2 regions of the Aminobacter sp. NyZ550 genome follow, and region 2 is predicted to be linked to the other one. Evidence: riboswitches for the same ligand, from Rfam matches in the RefSeq annotation. Region 2 holds a riboswitch; the other holds the start of a gene.
What was found. A riboswitch is a leader RNA that binds a small molecule or an ion and turns the genes downstream of it on or off. The one in region 2 is predicted to bind cobalamin.

Region 1 (5,367 bases), 800 kb from region 2:
GTGGCAGCCGTCTGGCCGCCGAGAAGCTCCGTGCCACCGTCGAGTTCCGGATCGGAGAGCGAGACCGGCACCGTCCGGTCGATGTTGACAGGCACATTGAGTTCGCCGGGCGTCGCCTGCGGCAGGCTTGCCGGCACGACGGTTTCGGTACCTTGAGGCGTGATGCCGAGCAGCTTGTTCAGCGGCTTTTCGGCGAAGAAGGCGAGCTTGCGTTTGCCGGCGCGGGTGACGTTGATGCCGTCGTCGGCGCGCAGGCGCACCGGCTGGCCGTTGATGTCGGGGCCGCTGGTGACGAAGGCGCCGGCCTCGTCGACGAAGCCGTCCCAGACATCGACGAATTCGCTACCTGCGGCTTCCGTTGCAGCACGGTAGATGTCGTTGAAGGCGAGCATGTCGGTGTTCATCTTCGACGACTTGAAGGCGGGCATGCCGACCCACAGGAACGGCACCTTGGTGTCGGCGATGGCCTTGGCCAGCTTGTCCGCGCGCGCCGTGTACTCCTTGGTCCAGGCGGCGCTCATCGGTGGCTCGCGGGTGTCGGCGACCCGCATCTGCTGGCGGTCGTTAGAGCCCATCATGATGATGACAGCGGCAGGCTTTTCCTGCTCGATCAGCGCCTTGGCTTTCTCGGGCCAGTTGTAATAGTCCTCGCGGACGAGGCCCGACGAGCCGTTGGTCTTGTCGATGACCCTGATCTTGGCATTCTCGGCAAAGACCGTGCCCAGCCCCTCGGCAATGCCGCCGCCGAGGAAGTCGCCGATGACCAACACGACACGCGCGTCAGCCAGCTTTTCGACCACCGGAACGGCCGGATCGGCAGCCCTGCCGATATTGCCGGCGGTTGCCTTTGGCTTGCGTGGCGTCTTGCGGATCTTTTTGCGCGGCTGCGGCTCGTCAATGATGAAGGGATCGACGCGCGGTTCGCGGCGCGGCATGAACAGGTCGCGCAGGGACCATTTGCGCAGAATGCCTTCCTGCGCCACGGCCGGCGTCGGCATTGTCGACGAAATGGCGGTCAAGGCGACCGCCACCGCGACCAGTGGCGTCGTCAGGCGCAACAGCGAAAACCGCGGACGACGCGTCAATGCCAATACAGCCTCCGGTTGCTAGTTACGCCGCAGGAACTTCAGCACTTCCATGCTCGGATGACCGTCCGGCGTCAAGCCCAGCTGTGCCTGGAATGCCTTGATTGCCGAGCGCGAACCCTCGCCGATCTTGCCGTCGCTCTTGCCGTCGTAATAGCCATGCGCCGACAGGCGCTTCTGCAACTCCTGCTTTTCCTCGAAGCTGAGCTTGGTGAACGGCCGCTTCCAGTCCTGCACCAGGCCACCATAGCCGGCGATCTCGTCGGCAAGAAGGCCGACGGCGAGCGCGTATTTGTCGGCGTTGTTGTAGCGCTTGATGACCGAGAAGTTCTTGGTCATCAGGAAGGCCGGTCCGCCGCGGCCGTCCGGCACCTTGAGGGTGGCGACGTCGGAGCCGCGCTTGAAGGCCTTGCCGTTGGCGCGTTCGATGCCGAGCGATGCCCATTTGTCGAGCGTCAGCGATCCCGTCGGGAACTTCTGACCAGCGGGCAGCACCACTTCGTAACCCCAGGTCTTGCCGGCCTGCCAGCCGTTCTTCTTCAGAAGGTTGGCTGCGGTGGCGAGCGCGTCGGGCACGGAGTTCCAGATGTCGCGCTTGCCATTGCCGTCGGCATCGACCGCGTAGGCCTGGTAGCTGGTCGGGATGAACTGGGTGTGGCCCATCGCGCCGGCCCAGGAGCCGACGAGGTGACTTTCGTCGATGTCGCCGCGCTGCAGGATCTTCAGCGCCGCGATCAGCTGGGTGCGGGCGAACTTCGCCCGGCGCTGGTCGCCATAGGCGAGCGTCGCCAGCGACCGCACGACATTGCGCATCACCTTGTCGTTCTTGAGAATCTCGCCGTAGTTCGATTCCATCGACCAGATGGCGAGCAGGATGTAGCGGTCGACGCCATACTTGGCCTCGATGCGGTCGAGCCAGGGTTTCCACTTGCGCGCCATCTCGCGACCGACAGCAATTGACTGGTCATGGACGCGATTGTCGAAATAGTCCCAGACGGGCGCGGTGAATTCGGGCTGAAAGCGGGCCTTTTCAAGTACTTCGGGGTCGGCCGAGGTCACGCCACGAAAGGCGCGGTCATAGGTCGAACCGGAAATCCCGTTGTCTGCGGCGACGGAGCGGAAGCTCGCCACCCAGCGCTGGAAACCGGCTTCGGCGGCCGCCGGGCCGGCCGGAAGCATCAATGCCAGCGAAAGGGCAGCGGCGCTCAGGAGGCCTTTGGCGGTCTTGCGAAGGGGCATTCTTTCCTCCTTGGAGAGATCAGAAACACGATTCATCGCCGATGCCGGTTATCAATCAGTTTACCATAGACCCGTTGGGGAACGAAAAGCGGGTTGAGGGATTGTCCACCTAGCTGTTCGGACAATCAAGATCGCGTGATCAATGGTCTTGCCCGCTGTCGCCGAATATGTGAACGCATTCAGTATTCATCAATTCGGGCGTGGCAAAGTTGGCGTCCGATACATCCCTCTATCGGACGACCACGCAATGAAAAGAGTTCGCAAGGCAGTTTTTCCGGTCGCGGGCCTTGGCACGCGTTTTCTGCCTGCCACCAAGTCTATCCCCAAGGAAATGCTGACTGTGGTCGATCGCCCTGTGATCCAGTACGTGGTCGACGAGGCGCGCGAAGCGGGCATCGAACATTTCATCTTTGTCACGGGCCGCAACAAGGCGGTCATCGAAGACCATTTCGACGTCCAGTTCGAACTTTATGATACGCTGGCCCAGCGCGGCAAGACCGAGCAACTGGAGCGCCTGCAGCGGTTGCAGCCGGCCCCGGGCCAGACCTCGTTCACGCGACAGCAGGTACCGCTCGGCCTTGGCCACGCAGTGTGGTGTGCGCGCGAGCTGGTCGGCGACGAGCCCTTCGCGCTGCTGTTGCCCGACATGATCATGCAGTCGGAAAAGAGCTGCATGCGCGAGATGGTCGAGCTCTATGCCGAGACCGGCAACAACATCATCGCCGTCCAGGAATGCGACCCGGCCGAGGCGCACAAATACGGCATCGTCGGCAAGGGCAAGTCGGTTCACACCGGCTTCGAGATCGAGGGCATGGTGGAAAAGCCCAAGCAGGGCACGGCACCCTCGAACCTGTTCATCAATGGCCGCTACATTCTGCAGCCGGAGATTTTCAAGATCCTGGCAAGCCAGGAGCGTGGCGCCGGCGACGAGATCCAGCTGACCGACGCCATGCTCAAGCTCGAGAAGATGCAGTCGTTCTACGGCTATCATTATCGCGGCCGCACCTTCGACTGCGGCTCGCCGGAAGGTTTCGTCGAAGCCAACGTTGCCTTTGCCTTGTCGCGCTCCGATCTCAGCAGGAGCATGGCCGGCGTCATCGAAGGGCTGCTCGGCGAGATCAAGCTGGGCAAATAAGCCACATGTCGCCTGTGCGTCAGGCTTGGACGCACGGTGCGATGGCTTTCGGCCGCTGCTGCCGCTAGAAATACCCTGCCAGGTGCCCGCAGCGATGCGGGAGAATCGGGAACACGGTGCAAATCCGTGGCGTGCCCAACGCTGTAAGAGGGACCGTATCGGCAGAGGCCACTGTTCATCCAACGGGAAGGCGCCGCAGACGGGTTGAACTCGAGCCAGAAGACCGGCCCGGCAGACATCGACCTCCGCATGGTCAGGCGGAGGGAACCGACATGCTCGCCAGGGGATATGCGATGCTTGCTGACCAGTTGAAGGCCGTTTCAGGCTGTTTCGATATCGCCGCACAGGATGCCGTTTACCGCGCCATCTTCACGCGCCGCGACGTTCGCAGCCATTTTCTGCCTGATCCGATCGACGACGATGTGCTGGCGCGGCTGCTGCTGGCTGCCCATCACGCGCCGTCGGTCGGCTTCATGCAGCCGTGGAACTTCATCGTCATCAGAGATCGCGAACGACGCGAGCGGGTCCGCGACCTGTTCTTTGCGGCGCGGCAGCAGGAACTGCCTGAGATCGCCGAGGAGCGGCGGCAGCTGTACCGCAAGCTCAAGCTCGAAGGCATCTGCGAAAGCCCGCTCAACCTGGTCATCACCTGCGACCGCAGCCGTTCGGCAAACTCTCCGCTCGGGCGATGGCACAATCCCGAGATGGACCTCTTCAGCACCGTCTGCGCAGTTCAGAATTTCTGGCTCGCCGCGCGTGCCGAGGGCATAGGCGTCGGCTGGGTCAGCATCCTCGATCGCGAGGCGCTGAAGCAGTTGCTAGGCATTCCCGATCACGTCGTGCCGGTGGCCTATCTCTGCGTCGGCCACGTCAGCGAATTCGCCGACAAGCCCGATCTCGAGCGCCATGGCTGGGGATGCCGTCTGCCGCTTGCCGAGCTGATCATGAGCGAGGTCTATGCGGGGCAGGGGGAGACGGCCTTGAGGGCCGCAGCCGCCGCGATCGGCGGTTTGCCCCAAGCAGGTTAGCGCTGGATTTTCAACCCGACGAAGACGCTGTTGGTCTTGGCGTCGCGGAACGGCAAGGTGCTGTCGAAGGTCTCATGGCGCAGCTTGCCGGTCAGGCCGGCGTAGCGGTTGAGCCACCAGGTCAGGCCCGCTTCGGCGCTGAGCCTCAGCTCGTGGTCGTTCGAGCTGGCATAGTCGCGGTAGCCGACGCCGCCGGCGAGGAATGCAGTCAGGTTGGAACGGATCTGCCGTTCGACGCTGAGGCGGCCGTTGTAGAGCACCGAACCGCTGTCGCCGGCAGTGGTCGAACCTTCGACCAGGGTTTCGCCGGTCAGGCCGACGATCGTGCCGCGCATCGGCGACCATCTGAGATCAGCGGCAATCGTCGCGGCGGAAACCGTCTTCAGCCGGTCGTCGTCGAAATCCTCCGAAATCCAGCCGGCCGAAATCTCGCCGCCGAATTTTTCGCCCATGTCGATCTCGACGCCGGCGCGGGCGCCGGTACGCTTGGACGAGCGCTCGAAACCGGCGGTGTCGAAGCGCAGGTCATAGACCCGGCGGCCGAATTCGACCTCGCCAAAGGGCGTCAACGCCGGTGAGACCTCGTAGCCGACGCGGACCTTGCCGGTATAGAGTCTGGAGTCGCGGTCCTTCTGTGAGAGCGTGGTGCCGTCGGTCAGTTCGGCGTCGCTGTAGCTTTCGTCGACAGCTTCGCCGGTCACTCCGAAGCGGAACTTGCCGACGGCCTTTTCGACACCCAGCGCGCCGTTCAGCGTGTGCAGGGTCGGCCGCTCGGCGGTGCCGGAGATGACCACGGGCGACGACGTCGATTCCGGGCGCATGCTGTAGCCGAGCCGCGCCAATGCGCGCATGTCGTCGGCGAGATCGAGCTGCAGCCGCC
Region 2 (5,367 bases):
CCGGTTCGGCGCCGGCGCCGGCGGCGAAGGCGGTTGCGGTGATGATGGCCGTAGGCGCGAGCTGGTCCAGGGCTGCTTCGACGAATGCTAGGGAGGCCTTATCCTTGAGGCTTGAGACGAAAATCGGGACGGGGCGGAGGCCCTGTGCTCTCAGTGCCTCGACCAACGCGTCGATAGGGGCGACGTCGGCGGCGAGCAGCATCGAACGGTAGAAGAGGATGGGGATGGCAGGAGAGCTGGAGATGGCGTGATCCTGCGCACCCCCCTCTGTCCTGCCGGACACCTGCGCAGAGGCGCTGGTCCATCCGGCAAAAGAGGCTTCTAAATCACAGACGATGCCCCGCGCCGGATCATAAAAACCCGCCTTCGGCACTGCGACGGGTGCTGCCATGGCATTCTTGCCACCCGCCAGAGCTGCCAGCCGCGCCACCAGCGCCTTCATGTTCTCCGGGCCGCCCTCGCGGAAATAGCCGAGCAGAGCGTCGAGTTCGGTGCGCGGCAGGGTCGAGGCCTCGATCAGCCTGAGATCCTCGTCGTGGCTTTCGCCCGGCAAGAGCGCCAGCGCGATGCCTTTTTCGCGCGCCATCGCGGCAAGCTGGTCGCAGCCGTAGCGCCACCAGTCGTGGCCGCCGAGAATGCGGACAAGGATGACCTTGGCGTGGCTGGCGACGCTGTCGATCCAGAGATCGACCGACATCGGATGGCGGAGGTCGCGCAGGCTTGCGAGCCGCATCGATGGCAAGTTGTCCGCATCCGCCTTCCAGGCGCCGGCGAGGCCGGCTAGATCGCTGTCGGTGAAGGACAGCGCCACCACATCCGCAGGCTTCTGCCTGAGGTCGACAGGCTCGATCAGGTCATCGAGCGAGGCGGAGGTGGTGGTGAGGATGTGCATCCCGGCTGTCCGGTTCAGCCGACTAGGATACGCTCGATGGCCGGGCGGTCGAGACCCTTGAGGCCGATCACGACCAGGCGCGAGCGGCGGTCGTCCTCTGCGGTCCAGGCACGGTCATAATAGTGGTTGACGCGCGGTCCGACGGCCTGCACGAGCAGCCGCATCGGCTTGCCGCCGACGTCGACGAAGCCCTTTACACGCAACACGTTCTCTTCTTCGGCGGCGGTGGCGACGCGTTTCGCCAGTTCGTCCGGGTTGGCGATCGACGGGATCTCGATGACGAAGGTATCGAAGTCGTCATGCTCGTGGTCGAACGCCCCGTCGTGATGGGTCTTGCGGTTTTCGATGTCGTCCTCGACGGCGAGGCCGAGGCCGAGCAGCACCGACGGATCGACCTTGCCATGCGCCGACGGCACGATCTTGACGGCGCGTGCCAGGTGCTCGCGCACGATGGCGGTGGCGCGGGCGTGGCCGGCTTCGTCGAGCAGGTCGCTCTTGGACAGGATGATGAGATCGGCGCAGGCGACCTGATCCTCGAACACTTCCTCGACCGGGTCGTCGTGGTCGAGCGAATCGTCCGCACTGCGCTGGGCGGCGAGCGCTTCCATGTCGGAGGCAACTTTACCTGCGGCCAGCGCAGGACCGTCGACCACGGCGATGACGCCGTCGACCGTCACGCGGCTCTTGACCGTTGGCCACTGGAAGGCCTGGACCAGCGGCTTGGGCAGCGCCAGGCCCGAGGTCTCGATCAGGATGTGGTCAACCCTCGGTGTAAGCGACAGGATTTGGTCGAGGGCAGGGACAAAGTCGTCGGCGACGGTGCAGCAGATGCAGCCATTGGCCAGTTCGACGATGTTTTCCTCCGGGCAGGTATCGACGCCGCAGCCCTTGAGAATCTCGCCGTCGATGCCGACATCGCCGAACTCGTTGACGATGATGGCGAGGCGCTTGCCCTTGGAGTTCTCGAGGATGTTGCGCAGCAGCGTGGTCTTGCCGGCGCCGAGAAAGCCGGTGACGACGGTGCAGGGAACGCGTTCGAGGGAGGCGGTCATGTATCTTCCTTGATGAGAGCAAGTGGTGGGATGCGCGCGACGAGGCCGCGCTTGAGGCTATCGGGACGGCCGCGCCAGGGGATCAGGCCGTCGGTCGAGGTGGCGAAGAGTCTTGCGCCGGCGACGAGATCGTCGCCCGACATGGTGTTGAGATCGCCGAAGACGTAGCTCCACGCGCCGTCGCGGATCAGGGCGGCGCTAAGGCGGCGCTTGCAGTTGCCCAGGCACTCGACGCTGCGCACGGCGATCTCGCCATTGGCGGCGAGGCGGGCGTGCTCGGCAAGCTGGGCGCCGGCGCGTGGATGGGCGTCGGACCCGGTTTCGTCGCGGCAGGATGAGCAGACGAGGATGGTCACGTCGCATGGGCGCGCGTCGGCTGCATCGCAGGATGCGTCGGCTGATGCGACCGGAAGGTTGTCGTCGAAATCCAAATCCAGGCTCCTTGCCCGGGGCACCCGCCAGGCGATCGGATCAATGTCTGCGACGGCAGGTCTCCTGGCTTGCGGATCGTCGCCTTCGCTCGCCTTCCCGGGAAAATCCCAGTGGTCTTCGAGCTTGGCTCTTCGCTCACAGTTGCGGGGACAGCCGCGGATTTGACGCCACCGGCGCGCACCGCATTCCCTCTTAGCCTTCGCCGTTGCGGGCGAAGGACCGTCTGTGGGCGATTTAGGCTTTCGCGAGGGGTGGAGTCAACGAGGCGGAGCGACCCGCAATGTCGCTCAGGCCGGGTCCGAGATCGCCCGCGGGCGTCACCTCGATGCTTTCGAGGCCGAGCCAGTCGCGCATCTGCTGGAGTTCTTCGTAAAGTTCGGCTGCGGTTTCCGGTGGCGCACAGGGCTCTGCATAGGCGGCGTGGACGCGCAGGATACCCGCCGGTCGGTCGGCCTTCAGGTCGATGCGGGCGACGATGCGCTCGCCCAGAAGGAAGGGCAGGACGTAGTAGCCGTACTGGCGCTTCTCAGCCGGGGTGTAGATTTCGATGCGGTAGCGGAAGTCGAACAATTGCTCGGCACGGGTGCGCTCGAAGACGAGCGGATCGAAGGGCGCAAGCAGGGCGCGTGCCTGGATCTTGCGCGGAATGCGCGCATCGGCGTGGAGATAGGCCTGCCGGTCCCAGCCTTCGACGCGGACGGGAATCAGTTCGCCGGTCTCGACCAGCTCTTCGAGCCGGCCTTTCATGTCGGCTGGCGACAGGCGGAAATAGTCGCGCAGGCAGATGCCGGTGGCGATGCCATGGGCGCGGGCGGAGATTCGCAAGAGATCGCGATGCGCATCCTCGGTCTGGGGAGCTGGACGGTCGTATATGCCGGCCGGGAGCACGCGCTCAGGCAGATCGTAGAGGCGTTCGAAGCCACGCCGCGAATGGGTGGTGATGCGGCCGGCCCAGAACAGCCATTCGAAGGCATGCTTTTCCTGGCTCCAGCCCCACCAGCCGCCGGAACCCTTGGCGCCCTCGATGTCGGAAGCGGCGATCGGACCGCGGTCGACCACCTGGCGAAAGATCTCTTCTATATAGGGCCTGTTGGCACGGCCGAACTTGGCAAGCCCGCCATACATCCCGTCCTCGGCCCGCGCCATGCGCCAGCGCAACAACGGAAAGGTCTCCAGCGGCAGCAGCGACGCTTCATGCGCCCAGTATTCGAACAGCATGCGCTTCTTTGGAGCCATGGCGTCGTCGAGCAGGGCCATGGGGTAGGAGCCTAGTCGCGAATAGAGCGGCATGTAGTGGGCGCGCACGACGGCGCTGACCGAGTCGATCTGCAGCAGGCCGGTGCGGTCGAGCACGCGCTGCAGGTGACGCCGCGTGATCGCGCCGGTGGGGCGCGGGTCGGCAAATCCCTGGGCCGCCAATGCGATGCGGCGGGCCGTGGCGAGTGAGAGTTTTTCCTTCATTGCGGCAAGCTATCGCAGTCTCTTGAGGAGTGACGCAAGGGCACGAGAATCGACCTTTGCTGCAAATGCTAGCAGAACTTGGGTTCCGGTCTTGTCAGGAGCGTAAACTTGAGTAAAAAACGAAGGAAATCAAAGGGGAGCCACACGCGCAGGATTTTGGGCCAGCAGTGTGCTTTGCCACGTTTTGGCCAAGGTTGGACTTGCTTCGACCGACCGGCTGCGCTAACCGTCGCCGCATTGCAGCACGACCGTTTCGTCCGGCTCGGCGAGAATCTGTCGCGCTTCCGGAAACGGACCCCGTGCTGTAAATCTGGGTGGATAGGCCACCAACGGAATTCGCAGCATGAACGCTCTCCTGAGTTCGTACCTGCCCATCGTCATTTTTATCGGTGTGGCGCTTATTGTCGGCATTGCGCTTATCGTGGCGCCTTTCCTTGTGGCCTACCGCAGTCCGGATCCGGAAAAGCTTTCAGCCTATGAGTGCGGCTTCAACTCGTTTGACGACGCCCGCATGAAGTTCGACATCCGCTTCTATCTGGTCTCCATCCTGTTCATCATCTTCGATCTCGAAGTGGCGTTCCTGTTCCCGTGGGCGGTGTCCTTCGGCGAGATCGGCATGCTCGGCTTCTGGTCGATGATGATCTTCCTGGCCGTGCTGACCATCGGCTTTGTCTATGAGTGGAAAAAGGGAGCGCTGGAATGGGATTGAACGACGCCTCCGGCACCCTGATCGCGCCGAAGCCGAAAGGCATCATCGATCCGAACACCGGCAAGCCCATCGGTTCAGACGACGCCTTCTTCGGCGAGCTGAACAACGAATTGTCCGACAAGGGTTTCCTCGTCACCTCGTCCGAGGCGCTGATTACCTGGGCGCGTACCGGTTCGCTGATGTGGATGACCTTTGGTCTGGCCTGCTGCGCCGTCGAGATGATGCACATCTCGATGCCGCGTTATGACGCCGAGCGCTTCGGCATCGCGCCGCGCGCCTCACCGCGCCAGTCGGACGTGATGATCGTCGCCGGCACGCTGACCAACAAGATGGCGCCGGCGCTGCGGAAGGTCTACGACCAGATGCCGGAACCGCGCTACGTCATCTCGATGGGCTCGTGCGCCAATGGCGGCGGCTACTATCACTATTCCTATTCGGTGGTGCGCGGCTGCGATCGCGTCGTGCCCGTCGACATCTATGTGCCCGGCTGTCCTCCGACCGCCGAGGCACTTCTCTACGGCATCCTTCTTCTCCAGAAGAAGATCCGCCGCACCGGCACGATCGAGCGGTGATCCCAGATGAGTGAAGCCCTGAACGACCTTGCCGCGTACATTGCGGAAAAGCTCGATGCGGACATCGAAGAAAGCGTCGTCGCCTATGGCGAGCTGACGCTGACGGTGAAGGCCGCCGACATCGTCGACGTGATGACCTTCCTGCGCAGCGATGTGCAGTGCCAGTTCGTCTCCTTCATCGATGCTGCCGGTGTCGACTACCCGCAGCGTCGCAAGCGTTTCGATGTCGTCTATCATCTGATGTCGCCG

Region 1: it holds a riboswitch for cobalamin, as region 2 does, so the genes downstream of both, bluB (5,6-dimethylbenzimidazole synthase) here and N7E70_RS13795 (DUF1636 family protein) in region 2, are expected to answer to the same signal.

Annotation. Positions count from the first base shown of each region.
Region 1 covers NZ_CP114190.1:2,006,959-2,012,325, forward strand. The annotation lists gene N7E70_RS09915 (SGNH/GDSL hydrolase family protein) at 1-1,091, opposite strand, end outside; gene N7E70_RS09920 (lytic murein transglycosylase) at 1,107-2,324, opposite strand; gene galU (UTP--glucose-1-phosphate uridylyltransferase GalU) at 2,572-3,459, shown strand; cobalamin riboswitch at 3,523-3,705, shown strand; gene bluB (5,6-dimethylbenzimidazole synthase) at 3,732-4,487, shown strand; gene N7E70_RS09935 (outer membrane beta-barrel protein) at 4,484-5,367, opposite strand, start outside.
Region 2 covers NZ_CP114190.1:2,810,293-2,815,659, forward strand. The annotation lists gene cobN (cobaltochelatase subunit CobN) at 1-892, opposite strand, end outside; gene cobW (cobalamin biosynthesis protein CobW) at 907-1,944, opposite strand; gene N7E70_RS13795 (DUF1636 family protein) at 1,941-2,375, opposite strand; cobalamin riboswitch at 2,413-2,615, opposite strand; gene N7E70_RS13800 (winged helix-turn-helix domain-containing protein) at 2,611-3,837, opposite strand; gene N7E70_RS13805 (NADH-quinone oxidoreductase subunit A) at 4,181-4,546, shown strand; gene N7E70_RS13810 (NuoB/complex I 20 kDa subunit family protein) at 4,537-5,118, shown strand; gene N7E70_RS13815 (NADH-quinone oxidoreductase subunit C) at 5,125-5,367, shown strand, end outside.